2 regions of the Polaromonas potterensis genome follow, and region 2 is predicted to be linked to the other one. Evidence: predicted binding sites of a transcription regulator. Region 2 holds the regulator's gene; the other holds the start of a gene.
What was found. The regulator NrdR, encoded in region 2, represses ribonucleotide reductase genes. The targets are predictions, from matches to a motif close to CACNANATNTNGTG.

Region 1 (15,079 bases), on a different contig from region 2:
TTCGGTGAGAACTGAAGTGCTGATAGGCAAGCTCAATCCGGTTCTCCGGGGGTGGGCGAACTATCACAAGGGGGTAGTGGCGAAACAGACATTCAACAAACTCGACTTTCAGCTTGACTGGAAGTTGATGCGTTGGGGTCTCAGACGCCATCCCCGAAAGAGCAAGCTCTGGGTGCGCGAGCACTACTGGCGGAAACCCGGTTCACGCTGGGAATTTGCTACAGATGTCTTGAAAGATGACGGGTCGGGTAGCGAAACGTCGAGGCAGAAATGGCCACTGTATTTGTATAAGCTTGCTGATACAAAGATAGTGAGGCACGTCAAGATTAAAGGGGACTACAACCCCTTTGATCCGGTCTGGGAGAAGTATGGCGAAGACCTGAGGGTTTCACGGACGTCACAAGACATCGTGGACACGTTCAGGTTCAAGCTGTGGACGTCTCAACACGGCAGATGTGCGCTATGTCAAATGCCGATGGAGTCTTTGGCCGATTGTCACGACCACCATATCGTGTACAGGATGCATGGAGGCTCTGACGCTCTGTCCAATCGTGTGCTGCTGCATTCGATCTGTCATACGCGTGTTCATATCCTAGGTTTGGGGGTTACCAAGCCGGTCCCAGTACGGGGACTTTAACTGGGGATAGTAGACTGGGGTTTATGCAATCCGATGAGTCTATTAATCCAGTGGTCGTGCGTGAGCCGTATGCTGTGAAAGCCGCAAGTACGGTTCTTCGGGGGGGGGAAAGGCAGTGATACCTCTCCCCCTACCCTCCATTTTAACTTTGAGCGCTGGGTGGGGTCTGGCCACGGCCATTGGGGCCGCGCTGGCCTATGCTGTGCTGGCGCTCGCCACACCGCGTTTGAGCCCCGGCAGCACCCGCATCGTGCTGTTTTTGGCCTGGTTGTTACATGCCCTGACTCTGGCGAACGGCCTGCTCGGCCAACCACCGCGTTTTGGTTTTGCGCCTGCCCTGTCCATGACGGTCTGGCTGGTGCTCAGCGTTTATGCGGTGGAAAGCCGGCTCTTCCCGCAATTGCAGGCACGCTGGGCGCTGGCCGGCCTGGGCAGTGCCGCCGTGCTGCTGGCATTGGTGTTTCCCGGTGCCAGCTACCACCTGATTTCTTCGCCCTGGCTGCCCCTGCACTGGGCTCTGGGCATTGCCTCGTATGGCTTGTTCGCCACGGCGGTGGTGCATGGCTGGTTGATGAACCGCTCCGAGCGCTCCATCCGTTCGGCGACCCAGCCGGACACCGGCATGCCGCTGCTGACGCTGGAACGCCTGACTTTTCGTTTTGTGCAGGCCGGGTTTGTGCTGCTCACCGCCACCTTGCTGGTCGGCTGGCTGTTTGCCGAAACCTTGTACGGCCCAGGGCGGGCCTGGCAGTGGAACCACAAGACCATTTTCTCCGTGCTGGCATGGCTCGCGTTTGCCGGCTTGCTGATAGGCCGGGCGCGCCTGGGCTGGCGCGGACGCCAGGCCGTGCGCGTGTTGTACCTGGGCTCGGGGCTGCTGCTGCTCGGTTACGCCGGTTCGCGTTTTGTGCTTGAAATCATCCTGAAACGCGTATGAAATACCTGATCGTGATTGCCGTGGTGCTGGTCGCCGTCTGGTTGTGGCGCAACAACCGGCGCGCCGAGTTGCGCGACAAGCCCGCGCCGCGACGCCCTGTCACCGGCCCGCACCAGTTGCCCACCGAAATCGTGGCCTGCGCCGTCTGCGCGGTGCACCTGCCCCGACCGGATGCCGTGCCTGGCAAGCGTGGCCTGTATTGCAGCGACGCCCACCGCCGTCAGGCCGAGGACTAAATGCCCGCGGACACAGGCCACTCCTGGTTTGGGCCGGTAGACAAACTCCACGGCGCCTGGGGCGCCAGCGCCAGCGGCGAGTCCTTTGGCCGCTTGTGGCGCGCCTTCATGACAGCGCGTGTGACCATTGCCGGCGTGTTACTCGCCTTGCAGGCCTCGATTTACGCCCTGGGGCAACCGGTCCGCGAAGCCATGATTTTTCTGTGCCTGGTCTACTTTGTGGCGACGCTGGCGGTGCGGGTCTGGGCCCAGCCCAAACCGCCGGGCAGCACCTTCGATATGCAGTGGCTGTTCACGATCGGGATCGACGTGCTGGCCTTCTCGGCCCTTAATTTTTTGCAGTCAGGCTCGATCAACTACACCGCGCTGTTTGCCCTGCCGGTCCTGCTGGCGTCCGTGTTGGGACCGATTTTGCTGGCCCTGGGCACCGCCGCCAGCGTGACCTTGCTGCTGCTGGGCGATGCCTGGTGGGTGTCGCTGCAACCGCAGGGCGAATCCACCTCGCGTTTTCTGCAGGCCGCCCTGAGCGGTTCCGGTTTTTTTGTCGTGGCCTTGCTGGCCAACCAGCTGGCGCTGCGCCTGTCGCGGGAAGAACAACGTGCCTATAGCAGCCAGTCGGTGGCGCGTATGCAAACCCAGGTCAACGAACTGGTGATCGACACCCTGGTGGATGGTGTGCTGGTGATCGATATCAACGGCCTGGTGCGTGCGGCCAACCCCGCGTCCAGGCGTCTGCTGGCCACCCATGGCGTGGCCAGCAGCGCCCCCTTCATGCTGGCAGCCGAGCTGGCCTGGCTGCCCTTGGCCAAGCTGGCGCAGCGGACCCTGGAGCAGCAAACCCCGCAACAAGCCGATGTCACCCTGGAACACGCCTCGCGCCACGCGCGGCGCCTGCAGGTGCGCACGCGGCTGGCGGCCTCGCGCGACGGCTCGCACGAAAGCCTGTGTGTGATGTTTCTGGAAGACTTGCGCGAAATGGAAGCCCGGATACGCACCGAAAAAATGGCGGCCATGGGCCGCATGTCGGCCGCCGTCGCCCATGAAATCCGCAACCCGCTGGCCGCCATCACCCAGGCCAATGCCTTGCTCGAAGAAGACCTGCAGGACGCCGGACATCGCCAGTTGACCGGCATGGTCGCGCAAAACGCACAGCGGCTCGCCCGCATCGTCGAGGAAATCCTCAACCTGTCGCGGGTCCAGGAACAAACGCCCCAAACCCAAACACGCGCCCTGCGGCTCGACGACATGGTGCAACGTATTTGCACGGACTGGGCCCAACAAACCGCGACCGGCCCGCGGCTGCATGTGCAAACGGGCACGGGCCAAGCCGCCATCCTGTTCGAAGCCGAACACCTGCGGCGCCTGATGGTGAATCTGCTGGACAATGCCTTGCGTTATGCCAGCACGGCGGCCGGTGCCATCCGCGTGGCCACCGACCATTCAGCCTCCGGGCAATTGCGGCTGTCGGTCTGGAGTGATGGACAGCCGCTGGAAAAAACGGTGCAATCCCATCTGTTCGAGCCTTTTTTCTCGTCCGAAAGCCGCTCCAGCGGACTGGGGCTGTATATCTGCAGGGAACTGTGCGAACGCCATGGCGCCCTGGTGGGCTACCAGCGTATCGCGCGCCACCGGGTGGAAGGCAATGAATTTTTTGTCATTTTCAGACCAGCTGCCGCTTTTGACACAATCTCCGCCTGACCACCGCTTGAAACACCCATGACCACCCCGAATCAGGCCCACATACTGGTGATCGACGACGAGCCGGATCTGCGCACCCTTTACGAACTCACCTTGCTGCGCGAAGGTTACCGGGTCGAAGCCGCCGCTGATCTCGCGCAAGCCCGCGCCCAGTTGCAGGAAAAGCGCTTTGACGCCGTGATCACCGACATGCGCCTGCCCGATGGCCTGGGCCTGGAGCTGCTGCGCGAGATGGTCAGCCAACAGCGCCCCGAACGCTGCGTCATCATCACCGCTCATGGCTCGGCCGAAAATGCGGTGGAAGCCCTGAAGGCCGGCGCTTTTGATTACCTGACCAAGCCGGTAGACCTCAAGCAGTTTCGCAACGTGGTGGCCTCGGCCATCCAGGGCCCCGCGGGCACCACCGCGCAGACCGGCAGCGAACGGACCCGGCCTGACGGCGACACCAGTCCGGCCGCGCTCAAAACAAGCAAATCCGGCGATGCCTCGCTGACCTTGCAACGCCTGGTCGGCGTATCCGCCGTGATGCAAGCCGTCAAGTCCCGCATCGTCAAGGTCGCCGGCAGCATGGCGCCGGTGTTGATCCAAGGCGAGTCCGGCACCGGCAAGGAGCTGGTCGCACGGTCTGTGCACGACTGCAGCCACCGCGCAGCCGGACCGTTTGTGGCGGTCAACTGCGGCGCGATTCCGGAAAATCTGCTGGAGGCCGAGTTTTTTGGCGCGCGCAAAGGCGCTTACACCGGCTCGACGCAGGATCGTCAGGGTTATTTCCAGGCGGCCAAAGGCGGCACGCTGTTCCTCGACGAGATTGGCGACCTGCCACTGGCCATGCAGTCCAAGCTCTTGCGCGCGATCCAGGAACGTGTGGTCAGGCCGTTGGGGTCAGCGCAGGAAGACACCGTGGATGTGCGTATCGTCAGCGCCACCCACAAAGACCTGGGTGCGGGTGTGGCGGCCGGGCTGTTTCGCCAGGATTTGTATTACCGGCTCAACGTCATTGAAATCCATGTGCCGCCGCTGCGGGAGCGTCGCGAAGACCTGCCCGCCCTGTGCAAAGACCTGCTGGGCCGAATTTGCAAGGAGTCGGGTTTGCACATGCCCGATATCTCCAGCCAGGTCCTGGCCAGCTTGCAGGCCCATCCCTTCAATGGCAATGTGCGGGAACTGGAAAACATTTTGCACCGCGCGGTTGCACTCGGTGAAGGCGGCGACCTGCACCTGGAGTCGCCGCCGGTCGAGGAAGTCGCGGTGCCGGAAAACTTGCAGAACTTTCTGGATGGGCAGGAGCGTGGCATCCTGTCCAAAGTCCTGCAGGAAACCGGCTTCAACCGCACGGCGGCCGCGGCCAAGCTGGGCATCAGCCTGCGCCAGATCCGTTACCGCATCGCCCGCCTGAGTATCGTCACACCCAACGGGGACGACGCGCCCGATGCGCCCTAGTATGGTTTTACAGGCTAGTTCCGCCGACGGGCCGCCCCTGGGCGGAACAACCCCTCTTTCTTGGTGCAAGGGGCAGCGCACCGCCGAAGGTTCACGAAGTGGCAAACGTGGGGGCTGAGCCGCCGTCGCTGTGGCACCAAGGCTGGTACCAGCACGCCAGGGCGCTGGCGTCGCCGAATTTTGGCGCCCGCCCTGCGGCGGCATCCATCGACCTGGTGGTCATCCACTCGATCAGCCTGCCGCCCGGCGAGTTTGGCAACGGCCAGGTGCAACGTCTGTTCACCAACCAGCTGGACTGGGATGCCCACCCTTATTTTCAAAGTATTCGCGGGCTGAAGGTTTCCTCGCATTTCTTCATCACCCGTTCCGGCCAGTTGTGGCAGTTCGTCAGCTGCGACGATCGCGCCTGGCATGCGGGCGAGTCCCGCTACCGCGGCCGGGACAACTGCAACGACGACTCCATTGGCATTGAACTGGAAGGCCTGGAGGGCGGGCTGTTTGAGGCTACGCAATACGAAACACTGGCCAGCATCTGCGCTGCGCTGCTGCGGCACTACCCGGTGGCACACCTGGCCGGTCATGAACACATCGCCAGCGGCCGCAAACAAGACCCCGGCGTAGGCTTCGACTGGGCCCGGCTACAGCGATCGCTGGGTTTGCCAGCTCAGTGTTTTCCCCAGAACATTTAAATCACCCGCCGCAAAACCACCTTCAGCCGGTGGTTTTCCATCAAGAAAAATACGCCTTTTTCGGCCAGACCTGAACATCGACAAGGGTCTGCCGGGCAAAATGCGTGGCAGGCCGCATCAGGACTGGATCAGCGCTTTTTTTTGGGGATGGCGCAAGGCCTGCCGGGCAGCGCCCCGATAGCCCCTTGTGTGCATTTTTACCGGCAAAAAATAGCTACGCAAAGTAACGGCGGCGTCATGAGGCGATACACTACCTGTAGTGCTTGAAATCACTTTAGACCCTAGGTATAGTGTGTTAGCCCTACATTCACTTTGATGTATACGGGCACCAGCCACTCAAGGAATTAACGCCAAGCGAGCCCATCACCGGCAACCGTCAGCCTTCTCCTTCGCCCCCTATCACATCAAATTCACCCGACAACAAAGCACAACGAGGAAGCCATGCAAACAGCCCAACATGCAACACCCGCCAGCACCAGCCTGCCGGCCACAGATCAGTCCACTGGCAGCCATGCCCAGTCCCAGCCGCTGAACCACTACCAGATCATCCGCCGCAACGGCGCCGTGGTTCCTTTTGAGCCGAACAAGATCGCCATTGCGATGATGAAAGCCTTCCTGGCGGTGCACGGCACCCAGGGCGCGGCGTCTGCCAGCGTGCGGGAAACCGTCGACGAGTTGACCCAGGCCGTGATGCGTGCGCTCATGCGTTCACGCCCAGGCGGCGGCACCTTCCATATAGAAGACGTGCAGGATCAGGTCGAACTCGGCCTGATGCGCGGCGGTTATCACGAGGTCGCCCGCGCTTATGTGTTGTACCGCGAAAAACGCACGCAGGAACGCGCACGCCAGCCCGAGGTGACGGCACCTGCGGCACCGCAGTTGCATGTGCTGGACAACGGCAAAACCGTGGCCCTGGACATCGGCCAGTTGCAGGCGCTGATAGAAGCCTCCTGCGCCGGCCTGGGTGCAGACATCAAGCCCGACCCCATCGTTGCCGAAACCATGCGCAACCTGTACGACGGCGTGCCGATTGACGAGGTCTACAAGGCCTCCATCCTGGCGGCCCGCACCCTGATTGAAAAAGATCCGGACTACACCTACGCCACCGCCCGCCTGTTGCTGCACACCATTCGCCGCGAGGTCCTGGGCGGGGAAGTCACGCAGGGCGACATGAACACGCGTTATGCCGAGTACTTCCCGCAATTCATCGCCAAGGGCGTCAAAAACGAGTTGCTCGATGAAAAACTGATGGAGTTTGATCTGGAACGCCTGGGCGCCGCACTCAAACCCGAACGCGACCTGAAATTTGACTACCTCGGTCTGCAGACCCTGTTCGATCGCTACTTCCTGCACGTGCGCAAACAGCGAATCGAACTGCCCCAGGCTTTCTTCATGCGTGTGGCCATGGGCCTGTCGCTGGAAGAAACCGATCGCGAAGCACGCGCCATCGAGTTCTACGAAATCATGTCCTCCTTCGACTTCATGTCGAGCACACCCACCCTGTTCAACGCCGGCACCCTGCGTTCGCAGCTGTCCTCGTGTTACCTGACCACGGTGGCCGACGACCTGGGCGGCATTTACGATGCCATCAAGGAAAACGCCCTGCTGTCCAAGTTCGCCGGTGGCCTCGGCAACGACTGGACACCGGTGCGCGCCCTGGGCGCCCACATCAAGGGCACCAATGGCGAATCGCAAGGCGTCGTGCCCTTCCTGAAAGTGGTCAACGACACCGCCGTGGCGGTCAACCAGGGCGGTAAACGCAAGGGCGCGGTTTGCGCCTACCTGGAAACCTGGCACCTGGACATCGAGGAGTTCCTGGAACTGCGTAAAAACACCGGCGACGACCGCCGCCGCACGCACGACATGAACACCGCCAACTGGATTCCCGACCTGTTCATGCGCCGCGTGATGGAAAAAGGCAGCTGGACGCTGTTTTCGCCCTCCGACACACCTGACCTGCACGACAAATACGGCATCGAGTTTGAAAAAACCTACACCGCCTACGAAGCCCGGGCCGATCGCGGCGAGATCAAGCCCGCGCGCAAACTGCAGGCTGTGGACATGTGGCGCAAGATGCTCTCGATGCTGTTCGAGACCGGCCATCCCTGGATCACTTTCAAGGATGCCTGCAATGTGCGCTCGCCCCAGCAACATGCCGGTGTCGTGCACTCGTCCAACCTGTGCACCGAGATCACGCTCAACACCAGCGACACCGAAACCGCCGTCTGCAACCTGGGTTCCGTCAACCTGGTCCAGCATTTGAAGGACGGCGCGGTGGACCACGAGAAACTCAAGAAGACCATCACCACGGCCATGCGTATGCTGGACAACGTGATCGACATCAACTACTACGCGGTCGAGAAAGCACGTGTCTCCAACCTGCGCCACCGGCCGGTTGGCCTGGGCCTGATGGGTTTCCAGGATTGCCTGTACGAACTGCGTATTCCTTATGCGTCGGATGCCGCCGTCGAGTTCGCCGACAAATCCATGGAAGCGATTTGTTACCACGCCTATTGGGCGTCCACCGAGCTGGCCAAAGAGCGCGGCCAATACAGCAGCTACAAGGGCTCGTTGTGGGACCAAGGCATCTTGCCGCTGGACACGCTGGACTTGTTGGCCAAGGAGCGTGGCGGTTATCTGGAAGTTGATCGTTCCGCCACCCTGGACTGGGATACCCTGCGCCAGAAAATCGCCAAAGATGGCATGCGCAATTCCAACTGCGTGGCTATCGCCCCGACCGCCACCATCTCCAACATCATCGGCGTGGATGCCTGTATCGAGCCCTGCTTCGGCAACCTCTCGGTCAAGTCCAACTTGTCCGGCGAATTCACCGTGATCAACCACTACCTGGTGCGCGACCTCAAGCGCCTGGGCCTGTGGGATGACGTGATGGTGGTGGACCTGAAACACTTTGACGGCTCGCTGCGCCCAATCGACCGTGTGCCGCAAGACATCAAGGCGCTTTACGCCACGGCTTTCGAAGTGGACGCCACCTGGCTGGTCGAAGCCGCGTCACGCCGCCAGAAGTGGATTGACCAGGCGCAATCGCTCAACATCTACATGGCAGGCGCGTCCGGCAAGAAGCTCGACGACACCTACAAGCTGGCATGGTTGCGTGGCCTGAAGACCACCTATTACCTGCGCACCATGAGCGCCACCCACGCGGAAAAATCCACGGTGAAAGCCGGCAAGATGAATTCCGTCGCGTCGGGAAATACCGATGACACCGGCAGCATGAATGCACTCGATGCAGCCGCTGCTGTGGCGCAGGTTCAGATGGATGCATCACCGGCCACCGACATCAAGTTTTGCGCGATTGACGATCCCGGTTGCGAGGCCTGCCAATAACAAAAAAATCGCGGCGCCGAAAAAATTCAGCGCCGCGATTCGATGTAATTGAGCAACACTAATTTATAGCGATGTGAATGAACACTTTTCATTTTGTATCGCTGCTTTCATAATCCAACTTATTGGAAACCTCTATGTTGACCTGGGACGAAGAAGCCAAACCATCGTTGCAAACATCTTTGAACAGCAGCTTGCCTGAAAGCCGCTCGATGGAACTTCCGCCTCTTTCTTTGCAGCAACCTCAAGCGGCGTCCCGCACGCTTGACGACAGCGCCTTGATTTCCGCACCGACCACACCGGCTGCGCCGGCCGCAGCCGCACCAACCGCAAAACGCGTCAGGGCTGCCGACAAACGCATCATCAACGGGCAGACCGACGTGAACCAGCTGGTTCCCTTCAAGTACAAATGGGCCTGGGAAAAATACCTGGCCAGCTGCGCCAACCACTGGATGCCTCAGGAAGTGAACATGACGCGCGACATCGCGTTGTGGAAAGATCCGAACGGCCTGACCGACGACGAGCGCCGTCTGGTCAAGCGCAACCTGGGATTTTTTGTCACCGCCGACTCCCTGGCCGCCAACAACATTGTGCTGGGCACCTACCGCCACATCACGGCGCCCGAGTGCCGCCAGTTTTTGCTGCGCCAGGCCTTTGAAGAAGCCATTCACACCCACGCCTACCAATACATCACCGAGTCACTGGGTCTGGACGAAGCCGAGATCTTCAACGCCTACAACGAAGTGCAGTCGATCAAGGACAAGGACCAGTTCCTGATTCCTTTCATCGACGCCATCTCCGACCCCAACTTCAAGACCGGCACACCCGAAGCGGACCAGACCCTGCTGAAATCGCTGATCGTGTTTGCCTGCCTGATGGAAGGCCTGTTCTTCTACGTCGGCTTCACCCAGATTCTGGCGCTGGGCCGCCAGAACAAGATGACCGGCGCCGCCGAGCAGTACCAATACATCCTGCGCGACGAGTCCATGCATTGCAATTTCGGCATCGACCTGATCAATCAGTTGAAGCTTGAAAATCCGCACCTGTGGACCGCCGAGTTCAAGGCCGAGATCAAGGCCTTGTTCATGAAAGCCGTGGAGCTGGAATACCGTTATGCGGAAGACACCATGCCGCGCGGCGTGTTGGGTCTCAACGCCTCCATGTTCAAGGGTTATCTGCGCTACATCGCCAATCGCCGGGCCACGCAGATTGGACTTGAAACCTTGTTCCCGAACGAAGAGAATCCGTTCCCATGGATGAGCGAAATGATCGACCTGAAAAAAGAACGCAACTTTTTTGAAACCCGTGTGATTGAGTACCAATCGGGTGGCGCTCTGTCCTGGGATTGATCAAGAGTCAACACAACAATGATTTCTAGAATTGCAATGACCAATGACGACACCGCAGAGTGCGCGTTGGGCTTTGCTCCTGTGTTCGCGGCGCTGGGCCCGGTTAGCCTGGCCCAACGCCGTGAATCGCTTTGCGTACTCCAAACGTGAAGTGCTCTTTGCAATGTGATCAAGGAGAAAACTATGGCAACTGCGAAAAAATCTGCGGCTAAAAAAGCTGCTCCCAAAAAAGCCCCTGCGAAAAAAGTAGTGGCGAAAAAAGCACCTGCTAAAAAAGTAGCAGCGAAAAAAGCCCCGGCCAAAAAAGCGCCAGCGAAAAAAGTAGCCGCTAAAAAAGTAGCAGCGAAAAAAGCGCCAGCGAAAAAAGCCCCGGCCAAAAAAGTAGCCGCGAAGAAAGTTGCGGCTAAAAAAGTAGCGGCCAAAAAGCCAGCTGCAAAAAAAGTAGCAGCGAAAAAGCCAGCGGCTAAAAAAGTAGCGAAAAAAGCACCAGCGAAGAAAGCTGCTGCGAAGAAACCCGCTGCCAAAAAGCCTGCCGCCAAGAAAGCAGCGAAAAAGCCCGCTGCGAAGAAAGCCGCGAAAAAACCCGCTGCCAAAGCTCCTGCTGCACCGGCGTCCCCTTCGGCTCAGACAACTCTGAATCCGCAAGCAGCCTGGCCGTTTCCAACAGCCAGCAAGCCGTAAGCAACAAGGTCTTTTTGCTTCAAAGCCCGACATCGCAAGATGCCGGGCTTTTTCATGGGCGCATCCGTTTGAGTGCGGTGCGCCCGCAGCACGTTGTCACAGCCACCGCTTGACAGCCACCAGCAGCCGCGATTCGCTATCGAATCAGTAGCTGCTTTCGCCCGTCCATCAGGGGCTAGAGGCCGATTTGATCCGCAGTCAGTGTGTAATTTTGGCCGCCACGGTGAGCGATCTTGTGGGCGCCCACGCGGTTGCCGAGTTCGGCGCAGCGGGCCAGTGGCCAGCCTTTTTCCAGACCGAACAACAAGGCGCCGCGGAAAGCGTCACCACAACCCGTGGGGTCCAACACCTCTTTGGCCGCGACAGGCGCCACCAGCGTTTTCTCGCCCGCCACCCAGACTTCACAACCTTCGGCGCCCAGGGTCACGACCAGGCCTTGCACGCTTTTGGAAATTTCGGCGCAAGACAGGCCGGTCCGGTCGCACAGCAGTTTGGCTTCGTAGTCGTTGACCGTGACCCAGGTCGCCAGTTCCACAAAATGTGTCAGGTCCTTGCCGTCAAACATCGGCAAACCCTGACCGGGATCGAACACAAAAGGAATCCCGGCTGCCTTGAACTGCTCGGCGTGCTGCAACATGGCGTCGCGTCCGTCCGGTGAGATGATGCCGATCTTGATGTCCGCACGCGCCTGGATGGTCGTGGTGTGCGCCTGCATCATGGCGCCCGGGTGAAACGCCGTGATCTGGTTGTTGTCGCGGTCCGTCATGATCATGGCCTGGGCGGTGTAGCTGTCAGCCACTTCACGGACAAACTCGGTGCTGATGCCCAAGGTGTTCATACGCGCCACATACTCGGCCCCGTCGCTGCCGACGGTCGCCATCGGCAAAGGTATGCCGCCCAGTTGTTTCAGACTGTAGGCAATGTTGCCGGCACAGCCGCCAAATTCGCGGCGCAAGGCTGGTACCAGAAAAGATACATTGAGAATGTGCAACTGGTCGGGCAGGATTTGCTCGGAAAAACGGCCCTCAAAACTCATGATGGTGTCAAAGGCCAGGGAACCACAAATTACAGCAGGCATGGAGGTTTCAATTCAATCAGGGATAAAAAGCAAGGACCCGGTAACCAGCGATCCGCCAGGGAGCGGAAGCTTTCGGCGCGGAGGCGCTGGCAGCGGGGGCGGGAACAGGGTTGGCAATGGCCAGGGTCAGCACGCACGAAAAATCGGTACCGGCCGCCAGCGTAGCCGCCGTGGCGCCCAACTCGCCGGGTGTCAACACGCGCCGCAGCAAGGCTTGGTCCTGGGTATCGGTCAGGGTCAGCTCCAGCGAGGGCACGGCCATGGCCACGGCGCCGGTGTTTTTGATCACCACCTTGAGCTGGTAAGTGTCCGCGCTCACCTTGTTAAAAGACGAGCTGTCGATCGCGATGGATTCGATGTGTTGCGGCGGTTTGACTTCACAACCCAGGTAGGTGCACAAGGTCTGCAGGCCCGGGTTCAACCAGGGCTGCGACGCAGCCAGCGTATTCCGCTGAAACAGCGCGACCTGCAGCAGCAACAGCGCCAACAACATCAGTGCCGCCAAGCCCAAGGCCCAGCGCATGGCCGGCCGGCGCCAAAACGCATGGCGCCTGGCGTCACGCACAAAAGACACGTCCTCGCTGGCTTCGTGTACTGGCGCTTCGGACTCGCCAAAGCCCTGCTTGTCTTTTGACAACGCTGGCGGTGCCGGTTCTGAAAAAGCAAAGGCGTCAGGACTCACCGATGAGGCAAACACCTCGGCCGCCAGATCGGGGGGCATGGACACCTGGACTTCGGGTACGGAGAGCAAGTCCGTGTGCGCCTGCGGCGGCAGCTCATCTGCATCGGCCGCCTCCGGCGCGACAAACAGACTGGCCGGAGAGACAAGTTCGTCCGTATCAACGACTTCTGCCGCTGCAGCGCCACTGACAGGGAGGGGAAAATTTTGCGCATCATGCGCCTGCAGATGGGCCGCGGCGTCAAACACCTCGGAGCACTGCCCGCAACGCACCCAACCCTGTGAGATTTTGAGTTGGTCGGCCACGACTTTGAACATCGTGCCGCAAGCAGGACAGCGCGTAATCAGGCTCATGTAGCGCCGTATTGTAAGGCGGTGATGCGCCGGCCCTTCAGTCTGACAAAGGGCGGCGCATCGGCCGGATCAGAGCCGCGCCGTCATCAGTATCCAGCCATCTTCCTGGTCAGACACCTGCAACTGGGCATAAGGCGCATACGCGGCCTTCAACTCATCGGCCTGCCGCTCCAGAATACCGGCCAGCACCAGCGAGCCGCCCGGGGCGACCCGCGCGCACAGCAAAGGTGCGAGCACTTTCAAAGGCGTTGCCAGAATATTGGCCAACACCGTCTGGTACAGGCCATCGACCTTGTCGGGCAGGCCGGCGTTCAGCGCCACATGGTTGGCTTCGGCATTGGCCAGGGTGGACTGGACCGCCGCTTCGTCGATATCCACCGCATCGATGGCCGACGCGCCAAACTTGGCCGCACCAATGGCCAGAATGCCAGAACCGCAGCCGTAGTCCAGCACACGTTCCAAAGGCCTGGCCGCGCCATTTTTTGCAATCCAGCGCAGGCACATGCGTGTGGTCGGATGGGTGCCGGTCCCAAACGCCAGACCCGGGTCCAGCCGGATCACCTTTGTGGCTTGCGCCGGCGGTTCGTGCCAGGTCGGCACAATCCAGAACTCGGGCGTGATCTCCACCGGCGTGAACTGCGATTGTGTGAGTCGCACCCAGTCCTGCTCGGGTACCGATTGAATGGCAACAACCTGGCAGCCGGCAAAAAAGTCCTGCGCGGCCAGCACGGTAGCGGCATCACGCGCCAGGGCTTCGCTGCTGAACAGCGAGACCACGCGCGAACGCTCCCAGCCAGCTTTGGGCGGCGGCATACCGGGCTCGCCAAACAGTGCCTGCTCGGCCGGGGTCTGGGCATCGGCGTCTTCCACCGACACACTCAGCGCGTCCAGTGCATCCAGCGCGTCGCTGAGCATTTCAATACTGGCGACAGGGGCCAGCAAAACAAGTTCAAACAGGCTCATAGCGTTCTTTTGCCCCCACGTTCGCTCACTTCGTGTAGCTCTCTGCCCCCCAAGGGGGCTGTGCTTGCTTGGGGCGGCCCTGCGCGGTGCACGGCCATGCGATCTTCCATTGCTGCAGAGTTCAACTTAGCGGTCACGTTTGGACAACCACTCTTCAAGGTAGTGAATATTGGTGCCGCCGTCCATGAACTTGGCGTCCACCATCAGTTCGCGGTGCAGCGGAATGTTGGTGTTGATGCCTTCGACCACGGTTTCCGCCAGCGCGGTGCGCATGCGGGCCAGGGCCTGCTCGCGCGTGTCGCCGTGCACAATGATCTTGCCAATCATCGAGTCGTAATTGGGCGGCACAAAGTAGTTGGCGTAGATATGCGAGTCCACACGCACGCCCGGGCCGCCCGGTGTGTGCCAGGTGGTGATGCGCCCCGGCGAGGGGGTGAACTTGTAGGCGTCTTCCGCGTTGATGCGGCATTCGATCGAATGGCCCTTGATTTCAATCTGGCGCTGGGTGAAAGGCAGCTTTTCGCCGGCCGCCACCTGGATCTGCGTCTTGACAATGTCCACGCCGGTCACCCATTCGGTCACCGGGTGTTCGACCTGGACGCGGGTGTTCATCTCGATGAAATAGAACTCGCCGTTTTCGTACAGGAACTCGAAAGTACCGGCGCCGCGGTAACCGATCTTCTTGACCGCCGCCACACAACGCTCGCCGATACGCTCGATCAGCTTGCGTGGAATGCCGGGCGCCGGTGCCTCTTCAATGACTTTCTGGTGGCGGCGCTGCATGGAGCAGTCGCGCTCGCCCAGCCAGACCGCATTTTTATGCTGATCGGCCAGAATCTGGATTTCAATGTGGCGCGGGTTCTGCAGGAATTTTTCCATGTAGACCTCGGGGTTGCCAAAAGCAGCCCCCGCTTCGGCCTTGGTGGTCTGCACCGCGTGCAGCAAGGCAGCCTCGGTGTGAACCACCCGCATGCCACGGCCGCCGCCGCCGCC
Region 2 (15,079 bases):
GGGCGACCTCTTTGGCCATGGCCGCCGCCGCCTTGGCCACTTCCATCACATAAAAAGGTTCTATGCGCTGGGCACGCCTGGCGATGCGCAATGAATTCGATGAACTCACCGGGTTCACGCCTTGTCTGCGGCGACTTCGGCGGCCCGAAAGGTCGGTGCCAGCTTGTGCAACACGCCATTGACGTATTTGTGGCCGTCGGTGCCGCCAAAGGCCTTGGTCAGCTCGATACATTCGTTGATGACCACGCGGTAAGGCACGTCCAGGCAGTGTTTGAACTCATAAATGCCAATCCACATGACCGCGTGTTCGACCGGCGATATTTCCGCCATCTTGCGGTCCAGCAGCGGCGTCACGCTGGCGTCCAGCGCCACGGCCTCGCTGATGCAGCCGTGCAGCAGCGCGTCGTAGTGCGCCGAGTCGGCCTTGTGAAAACCCACCAGGTCGCGGGTGAAGGCGTCGATGGACGTTGCTTCATTGCGGCCCACCAGATGTTGGTACAAGGCCTGCAGGGCGAACTCGCGTGCACGTGTGCGCGGCGATTTGTCCGCCGCTTTTTTCACGCCGGTGTCGGTCAGGCCGGTGCGGGTCTGCGGCGGGCGTTTGGGTTTTGTGGTGTTTGTTTCGGACATGGCGCGTTTATTCGGGAGGGTTGGCAGGGAGTGCTCAGGCAAGTTCGTTCAGCAGGTTGGCCATTTCCACAGCAACACGCGCCGCGTCGCGGCCTTTGTCGATCTGGCGCGCCTCGGCCTGTTCGACGTTTTCCACTGTCAGGATGGCATTGGCGATGGGCAACTGGTAGTCCAGGGCCAGCCGGCTGACGGCGGCGCCGCTTTCATTGGCGACCAGTTCAAAGTGATAGGTTTCACCACGGATGATGCAGCCCAGGGCGATCAGCGCGTCGTATTCGTCGCGCTCAGCCAGAGCTTGCAGGGCGGCAGGGATTTCCAGTGCGCCCGGCACCTTGACGTGGTGGATGTTTTTTTCTTCCACACCCAGTGCCAGCAGTTCTTGCCAGCAGGCTTGCGCCAGGGTGTTGGTGATTGTTTCGTTAAAACGCGCCTGGACAATGCCAATCGCCAGTTTTTTGCCGTCCAGCTTGTCGGCTGAGCCTTTTTCTGCACCAAACACAATTCAATCCTTTTTGTTGGCGATATAGCCGGTGATCTCTAAGCCGTAACCCGTCATGCTGGGCATGCGGCGCGGATTGCCCATCAACATCATTTTGTGGACGCCGCATTCGCGCAGGATCTGTGCGCCCACGCCGTAGGTGCGCAAATCCATGCGGCCGCGTTCGGGCGCCTGGCTGGGCCTGGCCGTGCCTTCAAACTGCGCCAGCAACTGGGCCGCGCTTTCCCCGCAATTGAGGAACACGGCCACGCCTTTGCCTTCTTTGGCAATGTGCGCCAGGCTTTGGTCCAGGCTCCAGGAGTGCATGGAGCGGCCGGTTTCCAGCAGGTCCAGCACCGACAGCGGCTCGTGGACCCGTGCCGCCACGATGTCGTCGGGTGCCCACTGGCCTTTGACCAGGGCCAGGTGCAGGCCTTGGCTGGGTTTGTCCTTGAAGGCATGCGCCGTGAACTCGCCAAAAGCGGTCTGGATGGTGCGCGCGCCGATTTTTTCAATCAATGATTCGTTGCGGCTGCGGTGTTCGATCAGGTCGGCAATCGTGCCAATTTTCAGGCCATGCTCGGCGGCGAAAACCTGCAGGTCCGGCAGGCGCGCCATGGTGCCGTCGTCTTTCATGATTTCGCAGATCACCGCAGACGGAGAGCAACCAGCCATGCCGGCCAGGTCGCAGCCAGCTTCGGTGTGGCCGGCGCGCATCAGCACGCCGCCGTCCACCGCCTGCAGCGGGAAGATATGGCCGGGCTGCACCAGGTCGCTGACTTGGGCGTCCCTGGCCACAGCCGCCTGCACGGTGCGGGCGCGGTCGGCCGCCGAGATGCCGGTGGTCACGCCTTCGGCCGCTTCGATCGACACCGTGAAAGCGGTTCCCATCTTGGTGCCGTTGCGCGCCACCATGGGCGGCAACTGCAGCCTTTCGCAGCGCTCACGTGTCAGGGTCAGGCAGATCAGGCCACGGCCGTAACGCGCCATGAAGTTGATGGCTTCGGCGCTGACGTGGTCGGCGGCCAGCACCAGATCGCCTTCGTTTTCACGGTCTTCTTCGTCAACCAGGATGACCATGCGGCCGGCCCGCATGTCGGCGACGATGTCTTCAACGGGGGAAATGGCAATGGTCATGGGTCAGGGTTTCTTTCCGTCTTGGAGCATGCGCTCGACGTAACGTGCGATCAAGTCAATTTCGAGGTTGACCTGCGATTGTGGGTGCAGATGTGCCAGGGCGGTGTTCTGGACGGTGTGGGCAATCAGGTTGATGCTGATCTCGCAGCCGGCCTGGCTGCCTTCGAGGTCGGTCACCCGGTTCACGGTCAGGCTCACGCCGTTGACGGTGATGGAACCCTTGTAGGCCAGGTATTTGCCCAGCTCGCGCGGCGCCAGGATGCGCAACTCCCAGCTTTCGCCGACCTGGGCAAAATGTGTGACCTCACCAATGCCATCCACATGGCCGGCCACAATATGGCCGCCCAGGCGGTCATGGGCGCGCAAAGCTTTTTCGAGGTTGATGGGACCGGGTTCTGCCAGTCCGCTGGTTTTGTCCAGCGATTCGGCTGAAATTTCAATCAGAAACTGCCGGTTTGGCAGGTCCAGCTGGGTCACAGTCATGCAGGCGCCATTGAGGGCGATGCTGTCGCCCAGGCCCACGTCGTCAAGATAGCCAGAGGGCGCCTCAATCGTGAGACGCTTGCCGTGGTCCAAAGAGCTGCCCAGGCGATGGACAGCGACGATGCGCCCCACGCCGGTGATGATTCCGGTAAACATGGGGGTATTTTCGCAGAGATTGGCCGCTCGCAGAGGCGCCGGCTCAGAAACCTTGACCTAAAACTGGTCGCGGCCCTGGACTCTGGCCACAATCCGCAGGTCCGGCCCCAGCTTGTCAGTCGAGCGAAACTCCAGTTCCATGGCCTGTGAAAGCGCGGTGATCGGGCCAAAGTTGGCCATGCCGCGCCCCTGGCCTATCAGTTTGGGCGCCAGGTAAACCACAAACTCGTCCACCAGGCCTTCACGAATCAGCGAGCCATTGAGCTTGTGCCCGGCTTCGACATGTAGTTCGTTCACCTCGCGACGGGCCAGATCGCGCAGCATGGCCGCCAGGTCCACCTTGCCGTGGGGGTCGGGCAGGTAGACAACCGTGGCGCCGCGTGCTTCGAGTGCCGCTTGTTTGGCATCATTTTGCTCTGCAGCGTAGATGTAGAGCGCGCGACCAGCTATAAAAAGATGAGCGTCCAGCGGCGTCTCCAGACGGCTGTCCACCACCACCAGGTGTGGCTGGCGCGGTGTGTCGACCAGGCGCACATCCAGCCGCGGGTTGTCTTCCAGCACGGTGCCGATACCGGTCAAAACAGCACAGGAACGTGCCCGCCAGGCATGGCCGTCGGTGCGGGCAAGGTCGGAAGTGATCCATTGGCTGGCGCCGTTGTCCAGCGCGGTCTTGCCGTCCAGCGATACCGCCACTTTCATGCGTACCCAAGGCGTTTTGCGGATCATGCGGCTGAAAAAGCCGATGTTGAGCTCGCGGGATTCTTCGGCGCCCGGACCGACTTCAACTTTAACGCCCGCAGCGCGCAAGCGCTCAAAACCTTGACCCGATACCAACGGATTCGGGTCTGCGATGGAGGCGACCACTTTTTTGATGCCGGCCGCAATCAGCGCGTCGCAGCACGGGCCGGTGCGGCCATGGTGGGAGCAAGGTTCGAGGGTGACGTAGGCGGTGGCGCCGACGACGGAATGGCCTTGTGCTGCAGCGTCGCGCAGCGCCATGACTTCGGCGTGGGGGCCTCCGGGACGTTGTGTGTGGCCCGCACCAACTACAAGGCCATCGGCGGACACAATGATGCAGCCTACAGAAGGGTTTGGAGGCGGGGCGAACCGCCCGAGGGCGGCGAGTTGAGTGGCGCGTTCAATCATTTCCAGTTTTCAGAGGCGCTCAGTTTACCGCCTGGCGGCTCAATCGCGCCAAACGTCGGGTCTTCCGACCACTGAAAAACTCTCTGCGGTAATCTCCATCGTATGAAACTCCGCCAACATGGATTTACGCTAATTGAGCTTCTAGTCACTGTCGCGATTGTTGCCATACTCGCGTCTTTGGCTGCTCCAAGTTTTAGTGGGCTTTTGGTCAGGCGGTCGGTTCAAGCTGCTGCTGACTCGTTGGTGAGCGATATGCGCTTTGCCCGGTCAGAGGCGCTCAAACGCTCGACCAGAACTGTTATTTGTCGCTCAACCAACGGTGCGAGTTGCTCAGGCACCGGTAGCTGGAGTGATGGCTGGATTGTTTTTGTGGACAGGGATTCCAGCAGCAACGTGTCCGCTGGGGATGATTTGGTCAAAGTACAGCAGGCACTCCCAAACATTGCGTCGATTCAACTGGACTCTAATCCCGCCAACACTATCTCTATATTCAGATACGAACCTACCGGGTGGGCAAAGGGTGCAACACAGACTTTCAATATCACACCGACTGGTGGGGTTCCTGCCGGTTATACCCGCCTGGTTTGTGTTTCGACAACCGGACGACCTGCTTTGAGGGCGGAAGGAACAGCAGCATGCGTATGAGCACGTCTTGCCTAGAACATGGCACGAGCCACCGCCATCAACAGCATGGTGTGTCGCTGATTGAGGTGCTTGTATCCATCGTGATTGCTTCCATTGGTTTGCTGGCATTGGCGGGCGTGAATGCTTCATCCATTCGCTACACCAAGATGTCGCAGTACCGTGGTACGGCGACTCAACTGGCCACTGACCTGGGCGAACGTATGCGCGCCAACAAGGTTGGGGCGGCCGGCTATGCCCTGGGAACGAGTTTCGCGACGCAGGCGGCATTGCCCTCAGCAGCCGGCACCTTGTGCAATTCGTATGCTGTGACGTGCACTGCCGCCCAGTTGGCTGCATACGACTTGCAAACCTGGCAGGTGGTGGTTCGCAGTCAATTACCCGAAGGGTCTGCCTACATCGTGTACCAGAATGTTCAAAGTGCGGCCGATGTCTGGCTCGTCTGGCGTGACCCGGCTGTGGCCAGTGCCGACGATGCGCCTACTACTGCGTCGGAATGCCCGGGTGCCTTGAGTGTGGCTGCTAGTCCCAGTGTGCGCTGCAGCTATTTCAGGATTAATTTATGAAACCAGTTTCAATGCGTTCAAGGGTCAGGGGTCTTTCCCTGATCGAGCTGCTGATTTCCCTGGTGATTGGCCTTGTGGTGGTGGGCGCTGTGCTGGTCAGCATTATTGGATCGAGTAAGGCGGGGCGGTTTCAGTCTGCCTACGCGGGGATGAATGAAGATGCCCAGATCGGCTTGAGCATCCTCTCTCGGGACTTGCAAATGGCGGGGTACGCCCAGCCGACGGCATTGACATCAAGTGGCGGGGCTTCGCCAACTTTCAGCTTGACATCGAATACCTTGGGTGTGGGTGCCTTTATCTTCGGGTGTGATACAGGTTTTGCAAACCCCAGGGCCGCGAACCTGGTCTGCGGCGCTTCGGCGACCCCTGCGTTTGAAGTCGCGTACGAGGCAGATGCGGACAACACGGTCCTCACTGCCGGCGGTGTGCCCTCCGATTGTCTGGGTACTTCGATTCCGGTGGGTCCTCCCTATGTGGCGCGTAACCGGTACTTTATTTCTGCAGGCGCTTCGGGACGGCCGGAGTTGTATTGCGCCAGTAACAACGCAGCGGGATCAGCGCAGCCGTTGATTGAAAACATTGAAAACATGAAAGTATGGTATGGCCTTTCCGTTCTGGCGAGCCCTACGCAAGTAGTTCGGTATGTCACCGCAACAGACATTGCTGCGCTTGGGGCGGTTCCGGCAGCGGCTGAGTGGGGACAAGTTATCAGTGTGCGTGTTTGTCTACTGGTGCGCAGCGCGGAACCCGTATTAAACGCTGGTGACGACACACTGACTTACCTTGATTGCGACTCAGTGGCGTCAGCGTCAAATGATCGCTTCTTGCGCCGGGCCTACTTCACAACCGCCAGCTTGCGTGTCCGGATGCCGCTTTGAATGCCGCTCATCATGATTAATATACCGACGCCTGTTTCGACGACCCGCCAAAAGGGCATCTCTCTCATCATCGTTCTGCTCCTGTTGGTGGTGATTGGCCTCACCGCAACGTCGGCGATGCGGGGCGCCACCTCAAGCCAGCGGGTAACAAATAACGTGCGTATGGACATCGTGGCCCAGCAGTATGCAGAAGCGGCGTTGCGCTATTGCGAAGCACAGCTACAAATTCCTGACGGCAATGTGGCGCCATTGCCGACCCGCGTCAATAGTCTTAGGGCCGCAGTCATACCAACGGTGGATATGACCATTGCGGTACCGGTTGGCGCGTGGGAGAACCCTCTTTCATGGACCGGCGCCGTGAACGCGGGCGGTGCCGCCGCGACTCGTACGGTTTTGGGCGCAGGTCAGTACAGCTCGGCCATCAGCACCTATCTACCAGCAAAAGCGCCTGAATGTGTAGCCGAAATTCAGACTCTCGGGAGCCCAACAACCTTCACCGTGACCGTGGTTACAGCGCGGGGGTTCAGTCCTGACTATCGGGCCGACAACGCCGGAAACACCACCAATGGTTCGGTGGTCTGGCTGCAATCCATTTTGAATTTGTGAGCGCGAAGGAAAATCCAAATGTTTTTTGCCACTTTTTTATGCAGCCCTATCCGTGCCCTGCTTGTGGGTTTGCCTCTGCTGATGATTTTTATTCCGGGCGTGCAGTCGCAGCCGGTTCCTGCTCAAATTCCCCTTTTGAACATCTCGGGCGGTGGGGTGACGCCCAATCTCATGCTGACCATGGACGACTCCGGTTCCATGCACTTTCAGCACATACCTGAAAACCTATTTGCTGGCGGAACTTTTGCAACGGTAAATCCGGTGGGTAGCCAAACTGTGCGGTGGGATCCTCGGGACGATTATCAGGTTGGTGTTAATTTCGCAGGAACGGTGCCCGGAAACATCAATTCGACCAATTACGTGTTGCGAGCCCTTCGCTCGCCCGATACCAATTCCATTTTTTACAACCCTGAAACTCTATACCGCCCCTGGATGACTAGCGATGGCGTGACCCGCCTGCCCAATTCTCCAGCAGCTGCGGCCTACAAGGACCCCCTCATTCGCACCGGAGTCGCTGCATCGGTCATCGATCTGACGTCCTATACGGCGCCCGGTGGCAGTAGCAATTGGTGTAACTTCAACACCACTGATTCTTTCGCTGCCGGGTCATTTGTCGTTGGGATGAGTTACCAAATCACTGCAAGTGGGACAACAAACTTCACTTCGATTGGCGCAAGTAATAACAATGTGGGCAGAAATTTCACCGCCACCGGAGTCGGGGCTGGTACAGGTACAGCCAAGCTGCGAAACAACTGTGACAACGTAAACAATAACACGGCATCGCTAAATCATGACCCTGGCGTTTATTTCAGGCTGCAAAAGCAAAATGTAAATGCAGGGTCCTTTGTGACCGGCACTACTTACACCATTACCACAGTCGGCACAACCAACTTCACGTCGATTGGAGCGGCGTCCAATACTGTTGGCGTGGCATTTACCGCTACGGGCGCTGGCTCCGGTACGGGCGTGGCGCAAGGCTACAAGGCGGTTAACAACTATGCCAACTACACCGGCTACAGCATAAATGTCGCCGCGTCATTTTCCAAGGTGGCGGCGCGCACTGATTGCTCTGGTGCGGTTGGGGCCACCGGCTGTACGCAAGCCCAAGAGCGGCAAAATTTTGCCAATTGGTTCACCTACTACCGTACGCGTAACTTGTTGGCGCGTGGATCCATGATGGAGTCATTTGCGAACGTCGGCAATACAATTCGGCTCGGCTTTGGGCGCATCAACAAAGGTTCAGCAGCGGTCGATGGCGTCAACACCACAGTGATTGAATCCAATACCACGCTATACGGTGGTGGTGGTGTGAGGGATTTCACCCAAGCGCGCAAGAATCAGCTGTACAAATGGCTTGAAGACCTGCCTGCATCAGGGGGTACGCCCTTGCCCGCTGCGTTGGACGCCGTAGGTCGGTATTACAGCCGTACAGATGGTAGAGGTCCGTATACCGATGATCCGAGCGTCAGCAATGTGACCACGAACAACAAGACTTGCAGACGTTCTTACCAACTGATGGTGACCGATGGTTACTGGAACGGCACCCCGCCAACCGTGGGTGATCTCGACAGTACAGCGGGAACTCAGATGGCTGGCGGTAGTTATACGTTCGCCGCAAATACCAAACCTTATGCGGACGGGTTTACCGATACGTTGGCCGATGTGGCGATGAAGTACTGGAAAAATGATCTTCAACCTAACATCGCAAACAAGGTGGTCGCCAACAGCGTCGATCCTTCGTACTGGCAGAGCATGACCAACTTCATGGTGGGTTTGGGGGTACGCGGTGACCTAGACCCAGCAATAGATTTGCCGGCGCTGACGGCTGGCACCAAGTCGTGGGCTCAGCCCTCGGAATCAGCTTCGCTGCCGGCCAATATTGACGATCTTTGGCACGCTGCGGTGAATAGCCGGGGTGCTTATTACAGTGCCAAAGACCCTGCTAGTTTGGCTGCGGCTATTGCGGGCGCACTCGCTGGGGCACAAGGTGGAACCGGCGCGACTGCCGGTGTGGCCACTGTTTCCTCTGTACTGCAAAACGGTAATCGGAAATATGTACCCACTTTCAACGGAAGTGTTTGGAATGGCGATATTTCGGCCCAACCGCTGGATGCGAACGGGCAGACAACAGCGGCCGTGTGGAGTGCAGCGGCTCGGATGCCGGCATGGAACTCGCGCAACATCTTCACCTGGGACACCGCCCCGATTAGTTCGCCATTGGTACCTGGCGCTGTGGCGTTTAACTGGGGAGCCCTCAGTTCTGCCAATCAAACGGCCATGACTTCCGGCTCTCTCAATCTTGTTAATTTTTTGCGCGGTGATCATAGCAACGAAGTCAGCTTGGCCGCGCCATCAAATCCCTTTCGGGAGCGTAAGGATGCGACGGGTACTCCGTTTGTTTTGGGTGATTTTGTCAACTCCAATCCGGTCCTGATCAAAGGGCTGTTTGATGGCGGGTACAGCAGCCTTAATCTTGGTGGGACAAATGGGTATCAAATTTTTACCGCCGCGAAGACCGCAAGAGATGCTGTGCTTTTTGTAGGGGGAAACGACGGAATGTTGCATGGCTTCAAGGACGTCAATGCGCAACCCCCACTTGCATCAACAGCTTCGACCGATGGGCGAGAGGTGTTTGCCTATGTACCTAGAACTGTTTATCCGGACCTGTACAAGTTGAGCGACAAGAGTTATGGCGCTACTGTGCCACACAAGTTCTATGTTGACGGCCCGCAGAGAGAGTTTGACGCCTTCGTGGCGGGGCCCGCTTATCCGGCATTTTCCGGCCATCCAGCCTGTGCAGCGGGTGCGACATGTTGGCGAAATTACCTCATGGGCTCGCTGGGTGCAGGCGGGCGCGCGGTGTATGCGCTGGACGTGACGAGTTCACCGAATCTGAATGCTTCCAATATTCGTTGGGAGATTTCCAGTGCCACTGATTCGGATCTGGGTTATGTCCTGGCGCCTATTGAAGTTGGTGTGCTGCCCAGTGGGAAATGGGTCGCTATCTTTGGCAACGGTTTTTCCAGCACCAATGGATATGCGACCTTGTTCATCGTGGATCTCGCGACCGCCGCCATTACCAAGCTCAATGTGGATACCTCAGGTAGCAATGGCTTGGGAGGCGTTGGTGTCATACGCAACAGTTTTGGACAAATTACCAATTTATATGCGGGCGATTTGAAGGGCAAACTCTGGAAGTTCGACTACAACACCCCCAGTGTTCCTTTTGTGGTGTCGGGTGGAGCGGCATTGTTTACGGCGACGGGTCCGAGTTCGCTAGCCCAAGCGATTACCCAGCCGCCTTCGTTATTTGATCATTCGCTGGGCGGCAAGATTGTTGTTTTCGGGACCGGCAAGTTGTTGACGGCTGCGGACCAGGTAAATACAGATGCCCAGACCATTTATGGTATTTGGGATAAGCCCGCAGACAGTGTGTCGCGTCCTCTCTCCAGATCTGCATTGGCAGCCAGAACACTGACTGCGACAAGCGGAACCGGTTCCGCGGCAACTAGAGTCTTTTACAGCCTTGCCGGGGCCTCTCCGAACTGGGCGACCCAGCGCGGTTGGTATATAGATCTATCGCCGGCCATCACTGGTGGCCGTGTTATTTATCCAAGTCAGTCTGTCACCTCAGCGCTGGTTCTTGTGACTGCGGTGGCTCCGCCGCAATCGGCCGAGGTTTGCGATTCAAGCACCGGTATTGGCATTGACTTCGTTTTTGGCGCGGAGCTTGGTGCAGCGGCTACAACGCCTATTTTCGATACCAATGGTGATGGTGTTGTCAATAGCCATGATGCTTTGGTCATAGGTGTACAGACAGCTTCTGTGGGTATTCGTGCTTTGGTAAAAGGTATTGGTGGCGGAACAATCTGCGAGCCCGGATACACGTTGATAAGCAAGCAGCAAGCCGACGGGCAGGACAGTCTTTGTGTTAAAGACCCCACACTCACGCCTACCCGCCTGTTTCAACGTATCCAGCGGCGCATCATCAATCCCCCCATTCGTTGAAGTATTTGAATAGGATTCCGACCATGTTGTTACGCCCCTGTATTTCTGTTCCATCCGCGAGAAGGGCTCTGGGTTTTACCTTGATTGAACTGATGATCGTGGTGGCCATTGTTGGCATTCTTGCCGCTGTTGCGTTTCCAAGCTACACGGAGTACATCAAGCGAGGAAATCGCGCGTCGGCGCGCGCGGCTCTGCTGGAGGCGCAACAATTTATGGAGCGGTTCTATGCGGTGAACAGTCGCTACACGGCAGACGCTGCGGGCGCCACGGCGGTGGTGTTACCTGGCCGATTGGTGGCCGTGCCGGCGGAATCACCTAAATACGATATTGCGCTAGGCGCCCCGGTGGTGAACTCCTATGTTTTGACGGCGACCCCAAGGGGGACCGACAAATGCGGGAATCTGACGCTCACCAATACAGGCGTGAAAGGAACAAGTTCGGCACTGACAGTTCAGGAGTGCTGGAGATAAGGCTTCAATACCGGGTGATCGGTACAGTCATTTTGGACTACCGCCGCACTTCATCCACCAAGGTCTTGAAGTCATCAATATCCTCAAAACTCCGGTACACGCTGGCAAAACGCACATAAGCGACTTTGTCGAGTTTTTTGAGCTCGCGCATGACGAGTTCACCGAGTCGGGTGGAGGGCACTTCCCGAAGGCCCAGGTTCAGCAGCTTTTCTTCAATCCGCTCAATCGCCGAGTCCACCTGTTCGGTGCTGACCGGGCGCTTGCGTAACGCCAGCTTCATGGAGTCGAGGATCTTGCTGCGTTTGTACTCGATGCGGCGGCCGTCTTTTTTGACGATGGCCGGGAAGTTGACGTCGGGGCGTTCGTAGGTGGTGAAGCGTTTTTCGCACGCGCCGCACTGACGGCGGCGGCGTATGAAGTCTGCGTCTTCCGAGACCCGTGTTTCAACGACCTGGGTCTCGAGATGGCCGCAGAAAGGGCATTTCATGGTGTGTTACCTGAAGTTGTAGGCATAAATTGGCCTCCAGCCCTGATGGGATGGGCGCAAGCAGCTATAAAAATAATAGCGCCTGCGCCGTACATGGCTTAACGGTAAACCGGGAAGCGGCTGGTCAGGGCATTGACCTTGGCGCGCACCGCTTCGATGTTGGCCGCATCACGCGGGTTGTCCAGCACGTCGGCAATCAGGTTGGCCGTGATGCGCGCTTCTTCGTCCTTGAAGCCACGCGTGGTCATGGCCGGGGTGCCGATACGCACGCCGCTGGTGACCATGGGCTTTTCCGGGTCGTTGGGAATCGCGTTTTTGTTGATGGTCATGTGGGCGCTGCCCAACACGGCCTCGGCTTCCTTGCCAGTGATGCCCTTGGCGCGCAGATCAACCAGCATCAAATGGCTTTCGGTGCGGCCGCTGACAATGCGCAGGCCGCGCTGGGTCAGCGTCTCGGCCACGATTTGTGCGTTTTTCAGCACTTGTTGCTGGTAGCTCTTGAACTCGGGCGTCAGCGCTTCCTTGAAAGCCACGGCCTTGGCCGCGATCACGTGCATCAGCGGGCCGCCCTGCAGGCCGGGGAAGATGGCGCTGTTGATGGCTTTTTCGTGCTCGGCCTTCATCAGGATGATGCCGCCGCGCGGGCCGCGCAGGCTTTTGTGTGTGGTCGAGGTCACGATGTCCGCGTGGGGCACCGGGTTGGGGTACACGCCGGCGGCGATCAGGCCGGCGTAATGCGCCATGTCGACCATGAAAATTGCACCCACGTCTTTCGCCACCTTGGCAAAGCGGGCGAAATCAATCCCGAGCGAATAGGCCGAGGCACCGGCAATGATGAGTTTGGGTTTGGACTCGTGGGCCTTGCGCTCCATCGCGTCGTAGTCGATTTCTTCCTTGTCGTTCAGCCCGTAGCTGATGACGTTGAACCACTTGCCGCTCATGTTCAGCGCCATGCCGTGGGTCAGGTGGCCGCCTTCGGCCAGGCTCATGCCCATGATGGTGTCGCCGGGCTTCAGAAAAGCCAGGAAGACGGCTTCGTTGGCCGAGGCGCCGCAATGCGGCTGCACGTTGGCGGCTTCGGCACCGAAGATTTGTTTGATGCGGTCAATGGCCAGTTGTTCGGCCACGTCCACATGTTCGCAACCGCCGTAGTAGCGGCGGCCGGGGTAACCCTCGGCGTATTTGTTGGTGAGCTGCGAGCCTTGCGCGGCCATCACGGCGGGTGAGGCGTAGTTCTCGCTGGCGATCAGCTCGATGTGCTGTTCCTGGCGCGCGTTTTCAGCCTGGATAGCAGCAAAAAGCTCGGGGTCGGTTTGTTCAACCAGAATGTTGCGATCGTACATGGCAGTCCTGTAAAGACGTGGTCCCTGTCATCGGGTGGATGGAACAAGGGCTGCCCAGGCGAACGGCTGAACGCTGTGTGGTTTTAAACCCGACGCCAGCGGTGCGCTTCCCAGTGGTATCCCACGTCAGCAAGTGCCCTCGAATACGGGGGGCTTGCCTATCGCCAGTCGCGCACTACCGTAGTGTAACGGACTGGCGTTGCCCCTGGTGTCGGGGCAACACATACCCTCAGGACACGGCCAGGCTGGCGACTTTTTCACCGGCCTTGTCGTCCGGCTGGGTCTGGGCCTTGAGCGGCATCGAGGCCGGGATGGCCAGCGGCGGACGTATGGGCGAGCTGTGGGCCGGTGTCCGGCCGCCGGCCACGGCCGACAGCCTGGCGTGTTCGGCCATGACTTTGGCGGCATAACCGCCGTCGCTTTCCAGGTTGGCGGCGCCCACGTAGTACTTGAGCCCGGCTTCCACCGAGCCAGCACGGGCGATACATTCCTGCAGCACCTTGACGCCGACACGCAGGTTGGTCACCGGGTCAAAGGCGGCCAGCTTGCCGCCGAAGTTTTCGTACTTGTCGTGATGGATCTTGGTCATCACCTGCATCAGGCCCTGGGCGCCCACCGGGCTTTGCGCGAAGGGGTTGAAGCCCGACTCGATCGCCATGATGGCCAGGATCAGCGTGGGGTCGAGTTTGGCTTTTTGGCCAATTTCAAACGCCTCGGCCACCAGCACGCTCAAAGGCTCAGGCGCCACGCTGTATTTTTTGCTCAGCCAGAAAGCCACCGCCGCCTGCTGTTTGGGCAGGTCCGTGGGGTTGGCGGCCGTGGCGCGGTCAATGGCGTCCGGCTCGGTAAAGCCGATCGCCGCGTCCTGGCGCTCTTGCAACCAGCTCATCAGTTGGGATTCACCGGCCTGACGCAAGTCGGGCCGGGCGGTCAGTGTGATCACTGCAAACACAACGGCCAGGCCGACCAAGGCAAAGCTGTTGTGGGTAATTTCAAAAAAGCCCTGGGCAATGTCGTCTGCAATGTTTGCAAGACTGTTGCCGACGCTTTTTCGCAGGGTCCGCATCGTGGATGCGGAGATTGATTGTCCTAGCGCTGTCATAGCACTCCTTTCTACGCGCACTGGTTTTGAAGCCGTACGCTTTGATTGGGTCGCCATCAAACCAAGGCCTGGCCTTGCGGGTGTTTCACCTCTCGTTTGACTTAGCCGGGTTCGGCAGCGGATTCGGGTTGTCCCTTGGTTTTCTCTGGAAGGGCGGATTCTATGGGGGGTCTAAATAACTTGTCAATAATATCAAATCGTTTTGATATTCATATATGTGTATCAAAAGACCTGTTTCAAGCCCGAAACCTCCTGTTTCGGCTGTTTCCCGGACTTTTTGAGCCTTGGCTCTAAGCCCGGCTTGTTTCTAAAATTTTCGGAAAAATCTGAATGTTTCACCAATTCTTGAGGGCGACTCAAGTGTTGGTGGCAGGGTTCAAAAAGCACGGGAAGCTGGAAACCGACGCTTACCGGTGTATCGCGCATGGGTTTTCCTTGTCTGTAGGACAAGCGCTTTAGATGAAAAAAGCGCCCCAAAAAGAAACCAAAAACAGGCCAACAAGGCGCCAAGAAAAGCGCAATCGCGCAGCCATTTTTGATTACAAATTTCGACTTGCGAAGCGCGAGGCGGCGCGTTAACCTGCAGGTGCTTGAGTACCTCAAGCATTCGCTGGGTAACCAACCCCGGTAAAACTGGAAGCAATCACTTGCTTCCATCGCACTGGAGACGATCTTCTCTTCTTTGCGAAGCCCGACGGCATGAGCATCACGCCCGCCGTCAGCCCCGGTCGGCCTAGCTGCCCGGGGTTTTTTATTGCCTCCTCACCTCTGGCGTGAGCAAAAATTCATTGACCTTTCAGGCCGGACACGAAAGACTCGCCGCTTATGACAAGCAATGATGTGAAGAACAAATGGTCGACTTTCTCGAAAACTCTCCCGGCAAAAGCCGTCTCCGTGGCCAAGTCGCCGAAATGGCAGCGCCGCCTCGCCTGGGCCGTGGGGGCCTT

Region 1: a site for NrdR is predicted at 5,886-5,899, ahead of R6254_RS21255 (ribonucleoside-diphosphate reductase subunit alpha). Genes of this name have one in related genera too.

The regions. Positions count from the first base shown of each region.
Region 1 covers NZ_JAWQLX010000015.1:65,456-80,534, reverse strand. Annotated here, with positions in the region: gene ltrA (group II intron reverse transcriptase/maturase) at 1-637, shown strand, start outside; gene R6254_RS21280 (cytochrome C assembly family protein) at 777-1,574, shown strand; gene R6254_RS21275 (PP0621 family protein) at 1,571-1,810, shown strand; gene R6254_RS21270 (ATP-binding protein) at 1,811-3,508, shown strand; gene R6254_RS21265 (sigma-54-dependent transcriptional regulator) at 3,527-4,948, shown strand; gene ampD (1,6-anhydro-N-acetylmuramyl-L-alanine amidase AmpD) at 5,056-5,637, shown strand; gene R6254_RS21255 (ribonucleoside-diphosphate reductase subunit alpha) at 6,079-8,985, shown strand; gene R6254_RS21250 (ribonucleotide-diphosphate reductase subunit beta) at 9,120-10,331, shown strand; gene R6254_RS21245 (histone H1-like DNA-binding protein) at 10,515-11,012, shown strand; gene R6254_RS21240 (carbohydrate kinase family protein) at 11,188-12,090, opposite strand; gene R6254_RS21235 (DUF3426 domain-containing protein) at 12,107-13,123, opposite strand; gene prmA (50S ribosomal protein L11 methyltransferase) at 13,193-14,080, opposite strand; gene accC (acetyl-CoA carboxylase biotin carboxylase subunit) at 14,213-15,079, opposite strand, start outside.
Region 2 covers NZ_JAWQLX010000005.1:243,345-258,423, reverse strand. Annotated here, with positions in the region: gene R6254_RS11945 (pyridoxal phosphate-dependent aminotransferase) at 1-91, opposite strand, end outside; gene nusB (transcription antitermination factor NusB) at 115-630, opposite strand; gene ribH (6,7-dimethyl-8-ribityllumazine synthase) at 665-1,129, opposite strand; gene ribBA (bifunctional 3,4-dihydroxy-2-butanone-4-phosphate synthase/GTP cyclohydrolase II) at 1,133-2,245, opposite strand; gene R6254_RS11925 (riboflavin synthase) at 2,249-2,884, opposite strand; gene ribD (bifunctional diaminohydroxyphosphoribosylaminopyrimidine deaminase/5-amino-6-(5-phosphoribosylamino)uracil reductase RibD) at 2,942-4,030, opposite strand; gene R6254_RS21960 (GspH/FimT family pseudopilin) at 4,133-4,675, shown strand; gene pilV (type IV pilus modification protein PilV) at 4,666-5,238, shown strand; gene R6254_RS11910 (PilW family protein) at 5,235-6,116, shown strand; gene R6254_RS11905 (PilX N-terminal domain-containing pilus assembly protein) at 6,117-6,722, shown strand; gene R6254_RS11900 (pilus assembly protein) at 6,741-10,730, shown strand; gene R6254_RS11895 (type IV pilin protein) at 10,754-11,200, shown strand; gene nrdR (transcriptional regulator NrdR) at 11,238-11,687, opposite strand; gene glyA (serine hydroxymethyltransferase) at 11,786-13,030, opposite strand; ZMP/ZTP riboswitch at 13,076-13,212, opposite strand; gene R6254_RS11880 (lytic transglycosylase domain-containing protein) at 13,260-14,096, opposite strand; gene R6254_RS11875 (hypothetical protein) at 14,355-14,558, opposite strand; gene R6254_RS11870 (DUF748 domain-containing protein) at 14,958-15,079, shown strand, end outside.